One region of the Agrobacterium vaccinii genome, then DNA from elsewhere that is predicted to be linked to it. Evidence: riboswitches for the same ligand, from Rfam matches in the RefSeq annotation. Region 1 holds a riboswitch; the other holds the start of a gene.
The links. Region 1 has a riboswitch for thiamine pyrophosphate ahead of HRR99_RS21370 (hydroxyethylthiazole kinase). Riboswitches for the same ligand answer to the same signal wherever they lie in the genome.
Positions count from the first base shown of each region.

Region 2: it holds a riboswitch for thiamine pyrophosphate, as region 1 does, so the genes downstream of both, thiC (phosphomethylpyrimidine synthase ThiC) here and HRR99_RS21370 (hydroxyethylthiazole kinase) in region 1, are expected to answer to the same signal.

Region 1 is NZ_CP054151.1:1,353,892-1,361,883, forward strand. It holds gene HRR99_RS21340 (GntR family transcriptional regulator) at 1-391, shown strand, start outside; gene HRR99_RS21345 (D-amino acid dehydrogenase) at 433-1,689, opposite strand; gene alr (alanine racemase) at 1,697-2,863, opposite strand; gene HRR99_RS21355 (Lrp/AsnC family transcriptional regulator) at 2,990-3,451, shown strand; gene thiD (bifunctional hydroxymethylpyrimidine kinase/phosphomethylpyrimidine kinase) at 3,456-4,256, opposite strand; gene thiE (thiamine phosphate synthase) at 4,253-4,912, opposite strand; gene HRR99_RS21370 (hydroxyethylthiazole kinase) at 4,899-5,636, opposite strand; TPP riboswitch at 5,703-5,805, opposite strand; gene iolG (inositol 2-dehydrogenase) at 5,886-6,878, opposite strand; gene telA (telomere resolvase TelA) at 7,113-7,992, opposite strand, start outside.
Region 2 is NZ_CP054150.1:2,709,361-2,717,352, reverse strand. It holds gene HRR99_RS13335 (glycoside hydrolase family 2 protein) at 1-1,136, opposite strand, end outside; gene HRR99_RS13330 (DUF1839 family protein) at 1,133-2,119, opposite strand; gene HRR99_RS13325 (amino acid--[acyl-carrier-protein] ligase) at 2,127-3,035, opposite strand; gene HRR99_RS13320 (acyl-CoA dehydrogenase family protein) at 3,040-4,221, opposite strand; gene HRR99_RS13315 (acyl carrier protein) at 4,221-4,472, opposite strand; TPP riboswitch at 4,642-4,753, shown strand; gene thiC (phosphomethylpyrimidine synthase ThiC) at 4,860-6,683, shown strand; gene thiO (glycine oxidase ThiO) at 6,685-7,680, shown strand; gene thiS (sulfur carrier protein ThiS) at 7,649-7,846, shown strand; gene HRR99_RS13295 (thiazole synthase) at 7,850-7,992, shown strand, end outside.

The DNA of each region.
Region 1 (7,992 bases):
GCGCCTGACGCCTGCAATTATTGCTGACATCCGTGCGCATCTGGAAGAAGAAACCCGCCACCAGCACGCGCGAGGCCCCAGCGCCAGACGGGCGGAAATCAAGGCGTCGGGAGATTTCCACCTGATGCTGGCATCGGTCGCGGGCAACGCCATTCTCGAAAAATTCATGGCGGAACTGGTCGCCCGCTCGTCGCTCGTCATCGCGCTCTATGGTCGCTCGGGTGTTTCAAGCTGCGGACATGGTGACCACGCCTCCATACTTGATGCTTTGGAGGCGGGTGATGTTGAGAAGGCGAGAACGTTGATGCTGCACCACATCGATCACATCGAAGCCGATCTCGATCTGCGCAACAAGGAGGGCCTTGCCCTCAAGGACGCCCTCTCTCTTTAGGTAGCTTTGGTCAGGCGCAAGCTGTGCGACTGACGGCATTCTTATGCTGCGTAACGGCTGATTGCCAAATCTGCCGTCTCGATTTCGGGCGCTTTGCCGCTAATGAGGTCGGCCAGAACCCGCGCAGAGCCGCAGGCCATCGTCCAGCCCAACGTACCGTGGCCTGTGTTGAGGTACAGATTGCTGTAGCGGGTCGCGCCGATGACGGGCGTTCCATCCGGCGTCATCGGGCGCAGGCCGCTCCAGAATTTCGCCTGGGTCTGGTCACCCGCACCACCGAAAAGGTCTTCGATGGAGTGTGTCAGCGTTGCCTGACGTTTTGCAGGCAAATCCTTGCTGAAACCGGCAATTTCTGCCATGCCGCCCACGCGGATACGGTCACCTAGACGCGTCATGGCAATCTTGTGCGCCTCATCCATGACGGTCGAAACAGGCGCGCGCGCGGCATCCATGATGGGAACGGTAATCGAATAGCCCTTGACCGGGTAGACCGGCAGATCGATACCGAGGCGCTTGAGGAATTGCGGCGTATAGCTGCCCATCGCGCCGATGAAAACATCCGCCTCGATGGTGCCCTTTGTGGTTTCCACGGCCGTGACGCGACTGCCTTCGGTGATAGGGCGGGTGATGGCAGTATCGTACATGAACGTGACACCGGCCTGCTCCGCAAGCTTGGAAAGTTCGGTCGTGAACATGAAGCAATCGCCGGTTTCATCGCCCGGCAGGCGAAGGCCGCCGACGATCTTGTCTCGCGATCCCGAAAGGCCGGGCTCGACGGCCACGCAGCCATCTCTATCCAGAATTTCGTAGGGCACGCCACCAGCCTTCAGCACGGCCACATCCTTACCGATACCATCGAACTGTTTCTGGGTGCGGAAGACTTCCAGCGTTCCCTGCGTGCGCTGATCGTACTGGATGCCTGTTTCCTCGCGCAGCGCCATCAGGCAGTCGCGACTATATTCAGCAACCCGCACCATGCGGCTCTTGTTGATGGCATAGCGCGATGAGGTGCAATTGCGCAGCATCTGGCCGATCCATTTCAGCGCGGCGGGGTCCAGCGTCGGGCGAATAATCAGCGGCGAGTGTTCCATGAACAGCCATTTCACGGCCTTCATGGGAATGCCGGGGGCCGCCCATGGTGAGGAATAACCGGGCGATACTTCACCGGCATTGGCAAAGCTGGTTTCCAGCGCCGCCGCAGGCTGGCGATCGATCACGGTTACGGAATGACCGGCTTTTGCCAGATACCAGGCGGACGTTACGCCGACGACACCGGCTCCGAGAATTACGATATTCATCTGCGTCTCACTCGTCTGCGTTTGTTGCGTGGCCGGTTGCGGCGGGCATATCTGGCTGAATGTAGGTACGTCGGTAGCGGTGGCCGAGGCCTGTCAGAATTTCATAGGCAATTGTACCCGCATCTTCGGCTATGTCTTCAATTGACTGATCCGGGCCGATCAATTGAACGAAGCTGCCATGGGTTAAAGTTCCCTCCGGCAGCGCTGAAATATCGATGCTGATACTGTCCATGGACACGCGACCTGCAATCGGCAGGCGCACCCCATTGAAATAGGCGGCACCGCTGTTGCTCAACGAGCGCGGCAGGCCATCGGCGTAACCGGCGGCGAGTGTCGCCAGCCGCGTTTCGCCCGTCGTACGTAGAGAGCCGCCGTACCCCACCAATGTCCCGGCAGGTACCGTACGCGTCTGCACGACAGCAACATCCAGCCGCACCACCGGCTTCATCGGGTTTGGCCGTACCGAGGAAGGCGCGCCGCCATAGAGCGCGATGCCCGGACGCATGACGGCATTGTGGTAATCCGCGCCCAGAAAGATGCCGCCTGAATTGGCAAAGCAAACGGGTGCATCGGGAAACATCTGAATGGCCCTACGCATCACGCTCAACTGGTCCGCATTGGCTGCGTGTTCAGGCTCATCCGCACAGGCCAGATGGCTCATGACGAAGGTGATATCGATGCCATCCAGTAGGTGTGGCGATGTTCTCAGCGTTTCGAGTTCTTGCGGCGCCATGCCGAGGCGTGACATGCCGGTGTCGATCTGAAGCGCCGCGGGCAGGGACTTGCTCAGCGTTGCCGCATGCGCAGCCCATTGCGCAAGCTGCTCCAGCGAGTTGATGACCGGTGTGATGTTCATGGCTGCGCAGGATGTCTCATTGCCCGGCTGCAAACCGTTCAGCACGAAGAGGGCGGCATCGCCCGGAATCCGCAACCGCAGTGCAAGTGCTTCATCGATATGCGCCACGAAGAAATGGCGGCAACCTGCGTCATACAGAACGGGGGCCACGACATCCGCGCCAAGGCCATAGGCGTTGGCTTTGACCACGGCACTGGTCACGGCTCCGGGCGCCCTAGCTTTGAGACTGAGGTAATTGTCTCGCAGAGCACCGAGGTCAATTTTCAGATAACCGCTGGCACCGCCGCTCGCCTTCTGGCGATTGATCGTCATGTCCATCGTCGTTCCCTTGTTATTTTCCAACAAGACTATTGCAACGATCATCGAATTTTCGCAGTTTAGGCCATCGAATATTCCAGAAATTTCGATTTCACGCAATTTTCTACGATAAAACGGAATGATTTTATGTCGGCTTTAGACGCTACCGATCGTCATATCATTCGTGTGCTTCGCCTCAATGCCCGCATCAGCAATGCCAAGCTTGCGGCAGAGGTGGGCCTGTCGCCGTCCGCATGCTTGCGGCGGGTCGACATTCTGGAGCGAGAAGGCGTTATCAGGGGCTATACGGCGCTGACAGGAAGCATGGCGGGCGGCGAAGTTATCTCCGTCATCGTGCAGATCACGCTCGACCGGCAGACCGAGGATTTTCTCAACCGCTTCGAAAGCGCCGTGCGTCGATACCCGGAAATCCGCGAGTGCTATCTGATGACTGGCGGTTCGGATTATTTCCTGCGGGTCGAGGTAGAAACAGCAGGCGATTTCGAACGTGTCCATAAGGATATACTATCGAAATTGCCCGGTGTTTCGCGCATCCATTCCAGCTTTGCCATTCGTAATGCGCTGGCAAGCCCCAAGCCACGGGGGTGAGTGATCAAGCGCTCCACCACCGATAAAAATGATGGACGGGTCCATGCCCGTGGCCGACACGCAGGTCTCGGCCAGCAGCCAGCGCGCCTTGCAAATACTCCTTCGCCAAACCGATAGAATCTGCCAGCGAGACGCCGAGCGCCAGATGTGCCGTGATGGCGGAGGCTAGCGTGCAACCGGTGCCGTGATCATTGTCCGTCTCGATGCGCGGCATGGAAAATGTGTGGACAGTCTCGCCATCCAGCAGGATATCCGTGCTTTCAGCCCCGCTGCCGTGACCGCCCTTGATCAGCACCGCCCGCACTCCGGTGCGAAGAATGGCTTCCGCCTGACGGATTATCTCCTGCCTGTCCGTTGCGACCGGACTTGCGCTCAGTAGTGCCGCCTCCGGCAGATTGGGGGTTGCCAGCAGCGCGAGAGGAAGCAGGCGCAAGCGCAAGGTTTCAATCGCATCTTCCTGCAACAGCCGGTCGCCCGATGTCGCCACCATCACTGGGTCCAGCACAATGGGCGTGGGTTGGTTTGCAAGATGGGTGGCGATGGTCTCGATGGTTTCGATACGCGAGACCATGCCGATCTTGACGGCATTGATATCGAGATCGGAAAATACAGCCTTCATCTGCGCGGTGATCATACCCGCCGAGATGTCTTCCACAGCGGTCACGCCTTTGGTGTTCTGCGCGGTGATCGCGGTCAGCACGCTGGCGCCGTAGACCCCGAGGGCTGAAAATGTCTTGAGGTCGGCTTGAATGCCCGCACCGCCGCCGCTGTCGGAACCGGCGATCGTCAAAGCAATGGATGTCATCGGCGCAACTCCAGTGCGGCATCGATTTCGTCACGAAAAGACTTTGTGGTCATTGTAATATCGGGGGTGCGGAACAGCGCCGAAATTACCGCGACGCCATCTGCGCCAGCGGCGATGACGGGCCGCACCCGTTCCAGTGTGATACCTGCGATGGCACCGACCGCCATTTCGGGTCGCGCCTGTCTGAGATAGCTGCGCAACTGCCTGAGACCATCCAGCCCCACCGGTGCATCCGGGTTCACTTTGGAGATCGTTTCGAAAACACCACCGATGCAAGCGTAATCAGCGGGTGCCTGCGCCGCACGTTCGGCATCCGCGAGGCTCTTCACCGTGAGTCCGATAATCGCATCCGCTCCAAGCAAGCGCCTTGCCGTTTCGGCATCCATATCATCAGCACCCAGATGAACGCCATCGGCCCCCGATGCCAGCGCCACATCGACGCGATCATTGATGACGAGCGGAACGCCTGTCGGCTTCAAGGCATCTAGGATGCGCTTGGCCTGCTCTATCATCGCGCGGGTTGTAGCCTGTTTGTCGCGATACTGGATAATGGTTGCCCCGTTGCGGGCCGCTATAGCCGCGAGATCCGGCAGCGGCGCAATGTCGGTCAACGAAGCATCCACAAGGGCGTTCAGCCGGTAGTCAACGGTCATCATGTTCAATCCTTGCATGGGCGATAATGTCTGCTGTGTCGATGGCGTTGAGCGCATCGAGAAAGGTGGCCTCGAAGGTGCCGGGCCCGCGCGCGTGTTCGGCGGCCAGTTGGGCCGATACGCCGGTGACTGTCAGCGCCGCCGTGGCCGCCAACATCGCATTGGGCTCTACCGCCATGAAGGCTGCAATCACCCCGCCAGACAGGCACCCGGTGCCCGTAACCTTTGCCATCCACGGGTGGCCGTTCCTGATCGTTACCACGCGTGTAGTCTCGGCAAGCAGGTCTTGCGGACCTGTCTGAATGCGAAGGGCACTGCCGACATCGCCGATGACATCCATTTCCGCAGCGTTTCCACGCACGATCGTGGGCTTGAGTGCGATGAGTTCGCGCGCGAAATCCAGTCGGGAGGGCGAGTAATCGCAATGCACCGGGTCGATGATCCAAGGCTTGCTTGTGGCATTCGCCACCTTGACCGCCGTCCGAATAACGTCACGGCGGGCAGCGTCCAGTGTTCCCAGATTGATGGTGAGAGCACCAACCTTGGCCACGAAGCTCTCGATTTCCTCCTGCGATGACGTCATGGAGGGGACCGCGCCAACGGCGGTGATACCGTCTGCGGTAAACTTCTGCACGACGGTATTCATCAGGCAGTGAACCCGTGGCCTTTGTTCGCGCACCCGTGACAGAACGTCTGCCACCGCTTGCGCCGTCGGAAATTTCGCCATCGGTATCGCACTCCAGATATGACATCACGGAGATCCGGTTATGACGAAGAAAAGAAAAGCATGGCCAAGGGGCGACTGTTCCGTTCCTACGCCGGCATGACCCGGATCAGGTTCAAGGGTCCGGCTCAGCGCCATCTCAGCATCGTCAGATGCTCCCCTCGGAATGTCTGGAAAGTGTCGTTTTTTGCGCCCGCTGTCAATGGGCGGGTGAGGGGCGGAAAACGTTGTTTCCGCCCGTCGATATATGGATCAGACGATCTGGACGACGACTTTTTCGCGTGCGGATTTCAGCGCCGCATCGGCGAGTTTCAGCGCGATCAAGCCGTCATGGGCCGATGGTGATGGCGCCACGTTGTTTTCGATGGCGTCGATGAAAGCCTTGATTTCTGCGGCATAGGCTTCCGTGTAGCGTGTCATGAAGAAATCATGCAGCGGCGGGCGCGTATAGCCGTCCTTGGTCGCGATTTCGATGGAAACCGGGCGCTGGTTTTCGGCAGCGACGGAGCCGAGCGATCCGTGCACTTCGATACGCTGATCGTAACCATAGGTCGCGCGGCGCGAGTTGGAAATGATAGCCTGGCGTCCGCTGGCAGTGGTCAGAATGATGCTGGCGCTGTCGAAGTCGCCCAGTTCGCCGATCTTCGGATCGACCAGCACGGACCCTGTCGCGAACACACTGACAATGTCTTCTCCCAGCAGGAAGCGGGCGATGTCGAAATCATGGATGGTCATGTCGCGGAAAATGCCGCCGGAGACCTTGATGTATTCGGGTGGCGGTGCGCCGGGATCGCGGCTGGTGATCGTCACCATCTCGACCTTGCCGATCTGGCCATCATCGATGGCCTTGCGCACGGCGCGGAAATGCGGATCGAAACGGCGGTTGAAACCGAGCATGATCTTCGCATCGGTTTCCTTGACCACCTCGATGCAGGCGGCAGCGCGGGCGACATCCAGATCGATAGGCTTCTCGCAGAAGATCGCCTTGCCAGCGCGCGCGAACTGCTCGATCAGATCGGCATGCGTATTGGTCGGTGTGCAGATGATGACGGCGTCGATCTCTGCATCTGCCAACACGGCATCGATGGTGCTGATTTTGCAGCCGGTCTCATCAGCAATCGCCTGAGCTGCGTCCTGAAAGGCATCGACAACGGCAACCAGTTTGGCGCGTTTGTCGGCGGCAATCGCCTTGGCATGCACTTTTCCGATGCGACCCGCACCCAGCAAAGCCAATCTCGTAACCATCGTTTTCCTCCCGATGTGAATGCCGGGTTCCGTTATGACTGTCGTCTCGCCTGGAACGGCAACGTGCACAATAGACCCATTTGGAATATATGTTCCATCTTGCTAGTGCGCCATTTCATTTGTGTCAAGCCACCGATGAGCGGTCCTGCGGTGGCGTACAGGAGGGAAATATCCGACCGCAGATATCTACGCAGATGCACGGGTTCAGGCGGCGCGGGCAAGTGCCGTCTAACGTCAGTTGTCAGGCATGCCGGGAATGCGATTGACCTCGATCATCTGCCGGATGGTGCGGTCCGCGACCCGTTCAGCACGGGCTTTGGACTGCTCCACATCTTCGGGGAACGTATAGGTCATGTAGGATAGGGATGTTTCGAGGTCGTTGTTGTTGTGACCGAGGATGGCTGCAAAGTAGCTGTTTTTCGTCACGCTCGATTGCGCAAAATTGCGATAGGCGATTTCCGCATAGAGATGGCGCAGGCCGTAGGGCTTCGGGGGTTCTTCCTTCGGCCAGATGTCCTCGAATTTGGCCATAACGGCGTCGCGTAGCGGCAGGCGCACTTCGGCTGTGAAATCATCGACATTGAGGCCGAGCCATAGCTTGCCATCGCTGCTGTTGCGCAGGCGCCCATAGGCATCCAAAACGATTTTCGATTGTTCCAGCACCGGGATTTCATAGGTAACGCCAAATTTCGTGCCTTCGCCCTGCTTGGTTTTGGCCTGCCCATTGAACAGCACGCTCCATTTGGAAACGCCTTTGCCATAGGGCGCGGGTGTCAACTCAGCCTGGGTGAAGATTTCATAGGGACGACGCCCGGTGGTGCCCATCAGGCCTATGGCGATCGTCATAGGGTCCGAGGAGTGCAGATAGCGCCGACAGCGTCTCATGACTTCGGCATAGTTCTCGAAGGTAATGAGCGATCCGTGCTTGGTGGCGATCTTCGCCATTTTTATCTTGCGGGCTTCGTCGTAAAGCTGAGGCGTACCAGCGGCGATGCGCAACATCGGGTGGTCATCGCCGAAGGCTTCGCGAACGGCATTGCGGTATTTGGTGATGTAGGAAATGACGGTCGCCTGCGCCTTGTCGCCCATGGACGCCATCTCGGCATCCCACAGA
Region 2 (7,992 bases), on a different replicon from region 1:
TAATCGAAATTGGCCAGCATCATGTCTTGCCAGACCATGATGCCGAGTTCGTCGCAGAGCGCGAAAAACTCGGGCGTCTCATAGGTCATGGTTCCACCGATGCGAATCATGTTCATGCCCGCCTCGGCGGCAAGGCGCAGCCACGGTTCGTAGTCTGCCCGGTTGCCCGGCAGGCGGACGATGTCGGCGTTCGTCCAGACGGCGCCGCGGCAAAAGACGGATTGGCCGTTGATCCTCAGGCCGAAACCTCTGCCGTCACGACCCTTGTCGATCTCGATCCGGCGAAACCCTGTCTTGCCGAGGCAATGGCTCTGCCCGTCTATGTCGATGTAGACGTTAAACAGCGCAGGCTTGCCATGGGTCGCAGGCCACCATGGCTCGATATCGGGAAGCGCCAAGCTGCCCTCGAAGACATTTTCTCCGCGGTGCTCCAACGTTGCCGAGACGCCGTTGCACGTGATGCTGACACGCGAGTTCTCATTTTCTGCACGAAGGCTAAGCTGAATCCGGCCCGTTCCGTCACCGTCCAGTTCGCAGTGGAACGAGAGTACCTCAAAAACGGGCTTCGTCAGCAGACTGATCCCGCGCCAGGGGCCAGCAGCATGGATTTCCGGGCACCAGCCCGGCATGTAGCCCAATGCCGTCGTCCTGATCAGCCGTAATCCTTGAGAGTTCATCATCTGCGGACGCCAGCGCGCACGCGGGCCGGTTCTTTCCAGACGCGGGGCAAGGGCCCTGAAGCACAGCGCGAGCTCATCGACACCGGTCAGATCGAAGGGCACATCCAGCGCTTCGAACATGCTGGTAACGTTGGCGACGAGCTGACCGTTCAGAAATATTTCTGCCACCGTTGCCAGCCCGTGAAAACGCAGAATGGCGGGGCCAGTCTGGTCGGACACCAGTGTCAATCGGTACCATGCGTCATGTCCGTTGAGCGGGTGCGGATTGTGGCGATCGAACCGACCAAGCGCTTCCAGTGCCTGCGCGACAGTGCCGGGAACCGGGGCCGTCATCTCTTCCGCGTCGAGCGGTATGTCTGCAGGCGTCTGGCTAGCATCCGCCTCCGTGAGGGTCAGCGTCCAGCCTTCGCTGAGACATTGTCCCTGCTTCAGGAGAATGCCGGACGGCGCAGTCACGCCGCCTCACTCGACTTAGCAAGAGTTGTTTCCAACGCGCCCATCATGGCGTCCCAGGCTGCGATGGCGGGATCAAGCGCTGTAACGAGCGTATCGAATTTTCGGCGAGCAACAGCGCGGGCGAGCTGGAACTGCACGGTTTTGGCGACTTCCGATATGCGAAGAGCATGCAGCCCTGCATCGGCGAAGCGGCTTTCGCCACCCAGCCATTCCAGATGGCTGGCGGACAACTCGAAATTAGCACCGAACTGGCGCAACGTGTTGAAGGCGTATTTGTGAAAATAGTCGAAGGGCCGGTCGGCAACCTGCGCGACCTGTGCCGGGAAGACATCAGCGAAAGCACGGATGGGATTGTGTTTGGGGCGACGTGCGAAATGGACAGAGAGCAGGCCTTCCGCCACCTTGCGGATATCAGGCTCCTTCGAGGGCGTCTCTGGAAATTTCGCAAACTCGGTATAGGGAAGGAAAGGCAGGTCGGCATCCCCAAGATGGTGCTGAAAAATGCCGGAGAAGTCGTCTCCATAAAGCGCGAAGTAGCCGCCATTGTGGAAATATTCCAGTCTGCGGTTTTCCACATCCATCCGGTTGATCGCAACCGTCGTTTTGCCGTGTTCCCTACGGTAGGCGGTGCCGTGCGTGTCGGGCATGTAGAAGCTGTCCATCTCGATCAGGCAGATGCGGCCACGCTGCAACTGGGTCGCAATGTGGCTTTCCAGCCTGTCGAAGATCGCAAGTTCGGTGACGCGAATGCCGTAGAGCGCTTCGAGGTCTTCCAGCGGCACCTTGAAAAAGGTGAACTGATCGCCCTCGAAATCCTGTGTCAGCGTGAAGCCGAGCATGGCTTCCGGTGGAAGTCCGCTCGACGACAGAAGCTCGATCCACAGATCGACATAGCAATTTGTTTCCGGCCACATCCGCTCAGATGAATGCAGCGGATGCGGAACATAGGTGTCATCGCTCAAGGCCGGGAATACTGCCGTCATGCAAGCCTCAACCCCAGAGCGTTTCGCGAACCGCTTGCGGCCATTGATCCACATCCAGCCCGTGTTTGGCAAACAGCGCCAGCGCGATTCGCTCGAGCCCGAAGCCGACGCAGGCGGTGTGCGCAACCGCGCCATCGTCGAGGTTCAGGCCCCATTTCGTGCCGAACGAATCCTGATGGTAGTTAAAGCTCATGCAGGCCGTCAGGTTGGTGTCGGAAGTCACCGGGATCAGCAGTTCGAATTTCAGGTTCTGGTCGCGCTGGTTGTTGACTAGCATCTTGCCCGCACGCCCGAAGAAGGGATCGTTCGCGATATCGATCTTCACGTCGAGGCCGATTTTTTCCATCATCTCGACGCCGCGATCCATCCAGAGCTGACGGAACTCTGTCACGTCGCTTTCCGTGCCCATGCGCACATATTCGCGCATGCGGAAAAGCTGCTGCCGGGCGGGATCTTTCGATGGTTCATGGCGGAAGCAGTAGGATTGAATATCGTAGAGGCCACCGGTGGCGGGCAGATTTCCGCGCTTTGCGATTGTCGGATACAGCGGGTAACAGGCGGCAGGCGTCAGCACGATATCCGTGATCTTCTGGTCTTTCGTCCAGTCCGTGCCTTCATCCATGCTCTTGATGAGGCTGATATGGTCCAGTTCACAGCCGCAGAAGGAATGCACCGTTCCTGCAAGCTGCGGGAAGCTTTTCATGTATCCGCTTTTTTCGAAATAGGCGCGATTGATGCCGGGCGGAAAGCGAATGGCTTCGGCCTTGTCGGGGCCACCGACGGTGTCGATCAGTCGCTCGAAAGCCACGATGACGTCCTCGAACTGGCCGCTGCGGCCATAGAGACCATCCACGCCGGTGTCTATCAGCAGCCCCTTGTCGAACAGGCGATCAAGAAAGGAAGGTTGCATGTCCATGGTCTTATCCCAAAAGGCTCGTGTCCTGCTTCTGAACAAGCAAGAGGTTGGCGGAATTGCCCAATACGCGGTCGTTCGAAATCATCAACTGCGCCGAATGCGCATCGCGCAAGTGTCTTCCCAGGCTGAACGGCGTCCCGTTTTTGTAACCCATGATGCCGCAGATCAGCATGGCATGATTGATGATTTCCAAGATGGTTTCCGACGAGCAGATCTTCACATTGTTCATGGCGATTGCGAAGGCCATGGACATCAGCTTTTCGGAGTCATTTCTGGTTTCATCGTAGGCTTTCAGACCTGCAATGATATTCGATTTGACGATTTGGAGCTTGTTGGAAGCCTCTGCCAGTCGGATGGCGCCGGGAGGGGAAACGCCTGGGGACTTACGGGCCGCGGCGCGAACGAATGCCTGCGCGCGGGCAACCGCATCGGCTGCAATTCCGTACCACACACCGCTCCAGAACAGATGCGATGTGGCCAGCATGGACTGCGCGGCGATTTCGGCAAAGGGCTTCTGAAAGACCTGCTCGGCGGGTGCTTCGCCGTTGAACAGAAAGCCATCCGAACAGGTCCCGCGCATGCCCAGCGTATTCCAGACGTGTGTTTTTTCGAGCTGGTACTGGTCTTTCAGGAAAACGGTCATCACCTGATCGGTCGGTGAAGCATCCGCGTTGGCGCGAGATGTGATGAGGATCGCATCTGCTTCACTGCCGTAGGAAATGACGGTGGCGTCTTTTTGCAAGCGGCAGCGCTCGCCATCGATTTCGATGGCGCAAATGGAATTTCGCAGATTTCCGCCGATACCGCCTTCGGTCGTGGCGGAGCCCAGCAGCAATTGCTCAGCCGCCATGCGGCGCATGAAAGCGCTGTGCCACGCGCTGTCTTCACCGTGCTCGACCAGGCTCGACGTCTTGATCTGGTGCATGGCGAAAATCATCGCCGTCGCCGAGCAAGCCTGCCCGAGGGTGCAGCATATATCCGTTATCTGGAGAAGGCTTGCGCCTTCGCCACCGAGATGGGGCGGAATTTGAATGCCAAGCAGCCGCTCGGCACGCAGAGCGTCGATGGCCTCTTTCGGAAAGCGTCCGGCTGCATCGACATCGTCGGCGTGCTTTGCGGCTATTGCTGCAACCCGCGCTGCCCGCGCGGACAATGCCGCTTCAGTGGACGCGACGGACGCGTCCATCAGGCTGCCTCTTTGCCGTCGAGAATGGCTTTGACCGTCGCTTCGATGGCGGCGATGCTGGCGAAGGATTTGCGGTTGAGCATGCTGTCAGGGAATTCGATGTCGAAGGCCTCTTCCAATCCAAGCATCAACTGGACGGACGCAAAGGAAGAAAGGCCTGCTGTATAAAGATCGGCATCATCGGCAATTGTATCGACAGGCACGGGAAGTTGACCGAATTTCGATAGTATTTCACGAATAGTTGAATTCATCTCAAGTAGTCTCCAGTCGAATGGCTGCCATCATAGCTCATTCTCCGAATTACGCTTCAAAAAATAACATTCGAATAAACGCTTAGGTTAATTTGTCGTGACCGCGCTCCACGGCCATACACCTTTCAGATATCGACTTGACAAAAGCCGGTGTCGGGTTTCTGATTGAGGCATTCACCAGGGGTGTCCCGTCAAGGGGCTGAGATACTGCTACGATGCGCAGTGACCCGTTGAACCTGATCCAGTTCATACTGGCGTAGGGACGGTGCAAACACGGAAAAGCGCAGCTTGGCTGTGACGGATGATGTTCCCTCATCCACTCCTCCGTGATTTTTTCGTCTTTCATGCTCGAACTGGGTCTCCACTGTTTTGCTTTGGAGCCTCACGATGAACATTGTTGCCAAAACCATCTCGCCCAACGTGACCACCGGTCCGCTGCCCGCCTCCACTAAGGTGCACAAGCCGGGCGTTCTTCACCCTGACATTCGCGTTCCCATGCGCGAAATTGCCGTGCATCCGACCGCAGGCGAACCGCCTGTCACGGTGTACGATTCCTCTGGTCCCTACACCGATCCAAGTCACCGCCTCGATATCGAAGGCGGCTTGCCGCGCCTTCGCCATGACTGGGTTCTGGCACGCGGCGATGTCGTGGCCTATGAGGGCCGACACGTCAAACCCGAAGACAACGGCTTTGCCACAGGCGAACGTCTCACGCCGGAATTTCCCGTTCGAAACCAGCCGCTGCGCGCAATCGATGGCAAGGCCGTCACTCAGCTCGCCTACGCGCGGGCGGGCATCATTACCGCCGAAATGGAATTTGTCGCGATTCGCGAAAATCTGGGCCGGGAAGCCCTCAAAGGAAAGATGGTGCGCGATGGCGAGAGCTTCGGCGCTCACATTCCCGATTTCGTCACGCCGGAATTCGTGCGCCAAGAATTGGCAGCGGGCAGGGCCATCATCCCGGCCAACATCAACCACCCCGAGGCCGAACCGATGATCATCGGTCGGAACTTTCTGGTGAAGATCAACGCTAATATCGGCAATTCTGCCGTCACCTCTTCCATGGCGGAAGAAGTGGAGAAAATGGTGTGGGCCATCCGCTGGGGCGGAGATACGGTCATGGACCTGTCGACCGGGCGCAACATCCACAATATACGCGAGTGGATCATCCGCAATTCGCCGGTTCCCATCGGTACGGTGCCGCTTTATCAGGCGCTGGAAAAGGTGAACGGCATTGCCGAAGACCTGACTTGGGAGGTGTTCCGCGATACGCTGATCGAGCAGGCCGAGCAGGGCGTCGATTACTTCACCATCCATGCCGGTGTGCGACTGCATTACATACCGCTCACCGTCAATCGCGTCACAGGTATCGTCTCGCGTGGCGGCTCGATCATGGCCAAGTGGTGCCTGCATCATCACAAGGAATCTTTCCTCTACGAGCATTTCGAAGAAATCTGCGACATCTGCCGGGCCTATGACGTGTCGTTTTCGCTGGGCGATGGCCTGCGCCCCGGTTCGATCGCCGATGCAAACGACGCCGCACAGTTTGCCGAGCTGGAAACTCTGGGCGAACTCACGCAGATCGCTTGGGCTAAGGATTGCCAAGTCATGATCGAAGGCCCCGGCCATGTGCCGATGCACAAGATCAAGGAGAACATGGACAAGCAGTTGAAGGTTTGTGGTGAAGCACCCTTCTATACGCTGGGGCCGCTGACGACCGATATTGCCCCCGGCTATGACCATATCACCTCCGGCATAGGGGCGGCCATGATCGGTTGGTTCGGTACGGCCATGCTTTGCTACGTCACGCCGAAGGAACATCTCGGTCTGCCGGATCGAGACGACGTGAAGGTGGGTGTGATTACCTACAAGATCGCGGCGCATGCGGCCGATCTCGCCAAGGGCCATCCGGCGGCGCAAATCCGCGACAATGCCCTGTCGCGTGCCCGCTTCGAGTTCCGCTGGGAAGACCAGTTCAACCTGTCGCTCGATCCCGAGACGGCGCGGTCCTTCCATGACGAGACCTTGCCGAAGGAAGCGCACAAGGTTGCCCATTTCTGCTCCATGTGCGGGCCGAAATTCTGTTCCATGCGCATTTCGCACGACATCCGCGCCGAGGCTCAGAAGGAAGGACTCGAGGCTATGGCCGAGAAATTCAAGCAAGGCGGTGAGCTTTATCTGCCGCTTGCGCAACCAACACCGGGTGAGTGACATGCGTGTTCTCATCAAAGGCGCAGGCGTCGTCGGTTTGACGGCTGCGCTTGAACTGACAGAGCGCGGCTTTTCGGTGGAGGTCTTCGACATCTCCACCGAGGTCGGTCGCGGCGCGTCCTGGTATGCCGGTGGCATGCTGGCGCCCTGGTGCGAACGGGAAAGCGCTGATGAGGCCGTCATCGCGCTGGGGCGGTCTGCGCTCGACTGGTGGGATGAGGCCACGCCGGGTCTCGTGGTGCGAAACGGCACGCTGGTCGTGGCTCCGGCCCGTGACCGTGCGGAACTCTCCCGCTTTGCCGCGCGCACGCGCAACCACCGGCTCATGGCTGAGGACGAGATCGGCGAACTGGAACCGGATCTGGCGGGCCGCTTCCGGCAGGGACTTCTGTTTGCGGATGAAGGCCATCTCGATCCGAGGCTCGCTTTGCTGGCCTTGCAGCAGCGCTTGGTTGCCAAGGGCGTGGCTTTCCACCTCGGAGAAGACGGCGTGGCGGAAGCAGACTTTGACAGGGTCATCGATTGCACAGGGCACGCCCAAGTCGGCACGCTTCCAGCGCTCCGCGGGGTGCGGGGCGAGATGCTTTATCTCTCCACCGGCGAGGTATCGCTTTCCCGTCCCGTCCGGCTGCTGCACCCGCGTATTCCCCATTACATCGTGCCGCGTGAGCCGGGCCGCTTCATGGTTGGTGCGACGATGATCGAATCGCAGGATGGCGGGCCGATCTCGGCACGGTCGCTGATGGAACTCCTCAACGCCGCGTATGCGCTGCATCCGGCCTTCGGGGAGGCAAAAATCATAGAGATGGGAACAGGCATCCGTCCCGCCTTTCCTGACAATCTCCCCGGGATCGAAGAGAACGGCAAGACGCTGCACATCAATGGTGCCTATCGGCACGGCTTCCTGCTTTCGCCTGCCATGGCGCAACAGGCTGCCGACATCATAGAAAACAAGGAGGTTTCCCATGCGAGTTCTGGTGAACGGGCAAGAGCGTGATCTTGCCACAGCGACGCTGTCACAGCTGCTGGCGATGCTTGACTACGAGGGCGACTGGCTGGCGACCGCCGTCAATGGCGATCTCGTCCACGCAGAAGATCGCTCTGATTTTCGTCTGAAGGATTTTGACAGGATCGAAATTCTCTCACCCATGCAGGGAGGCTGATCGATGTTGACGCTTTATGAACGCGAGGTCAGTTCCAGGCTTCTTCTCGGCACGGCGCGCTATCCGTCTCCGGCAGTGCTGGCAGATGCCGTTCGCGCCAGCCGCACGGATATTCTGACCATCTCGCTGCGCCGTGAAACTGCAGG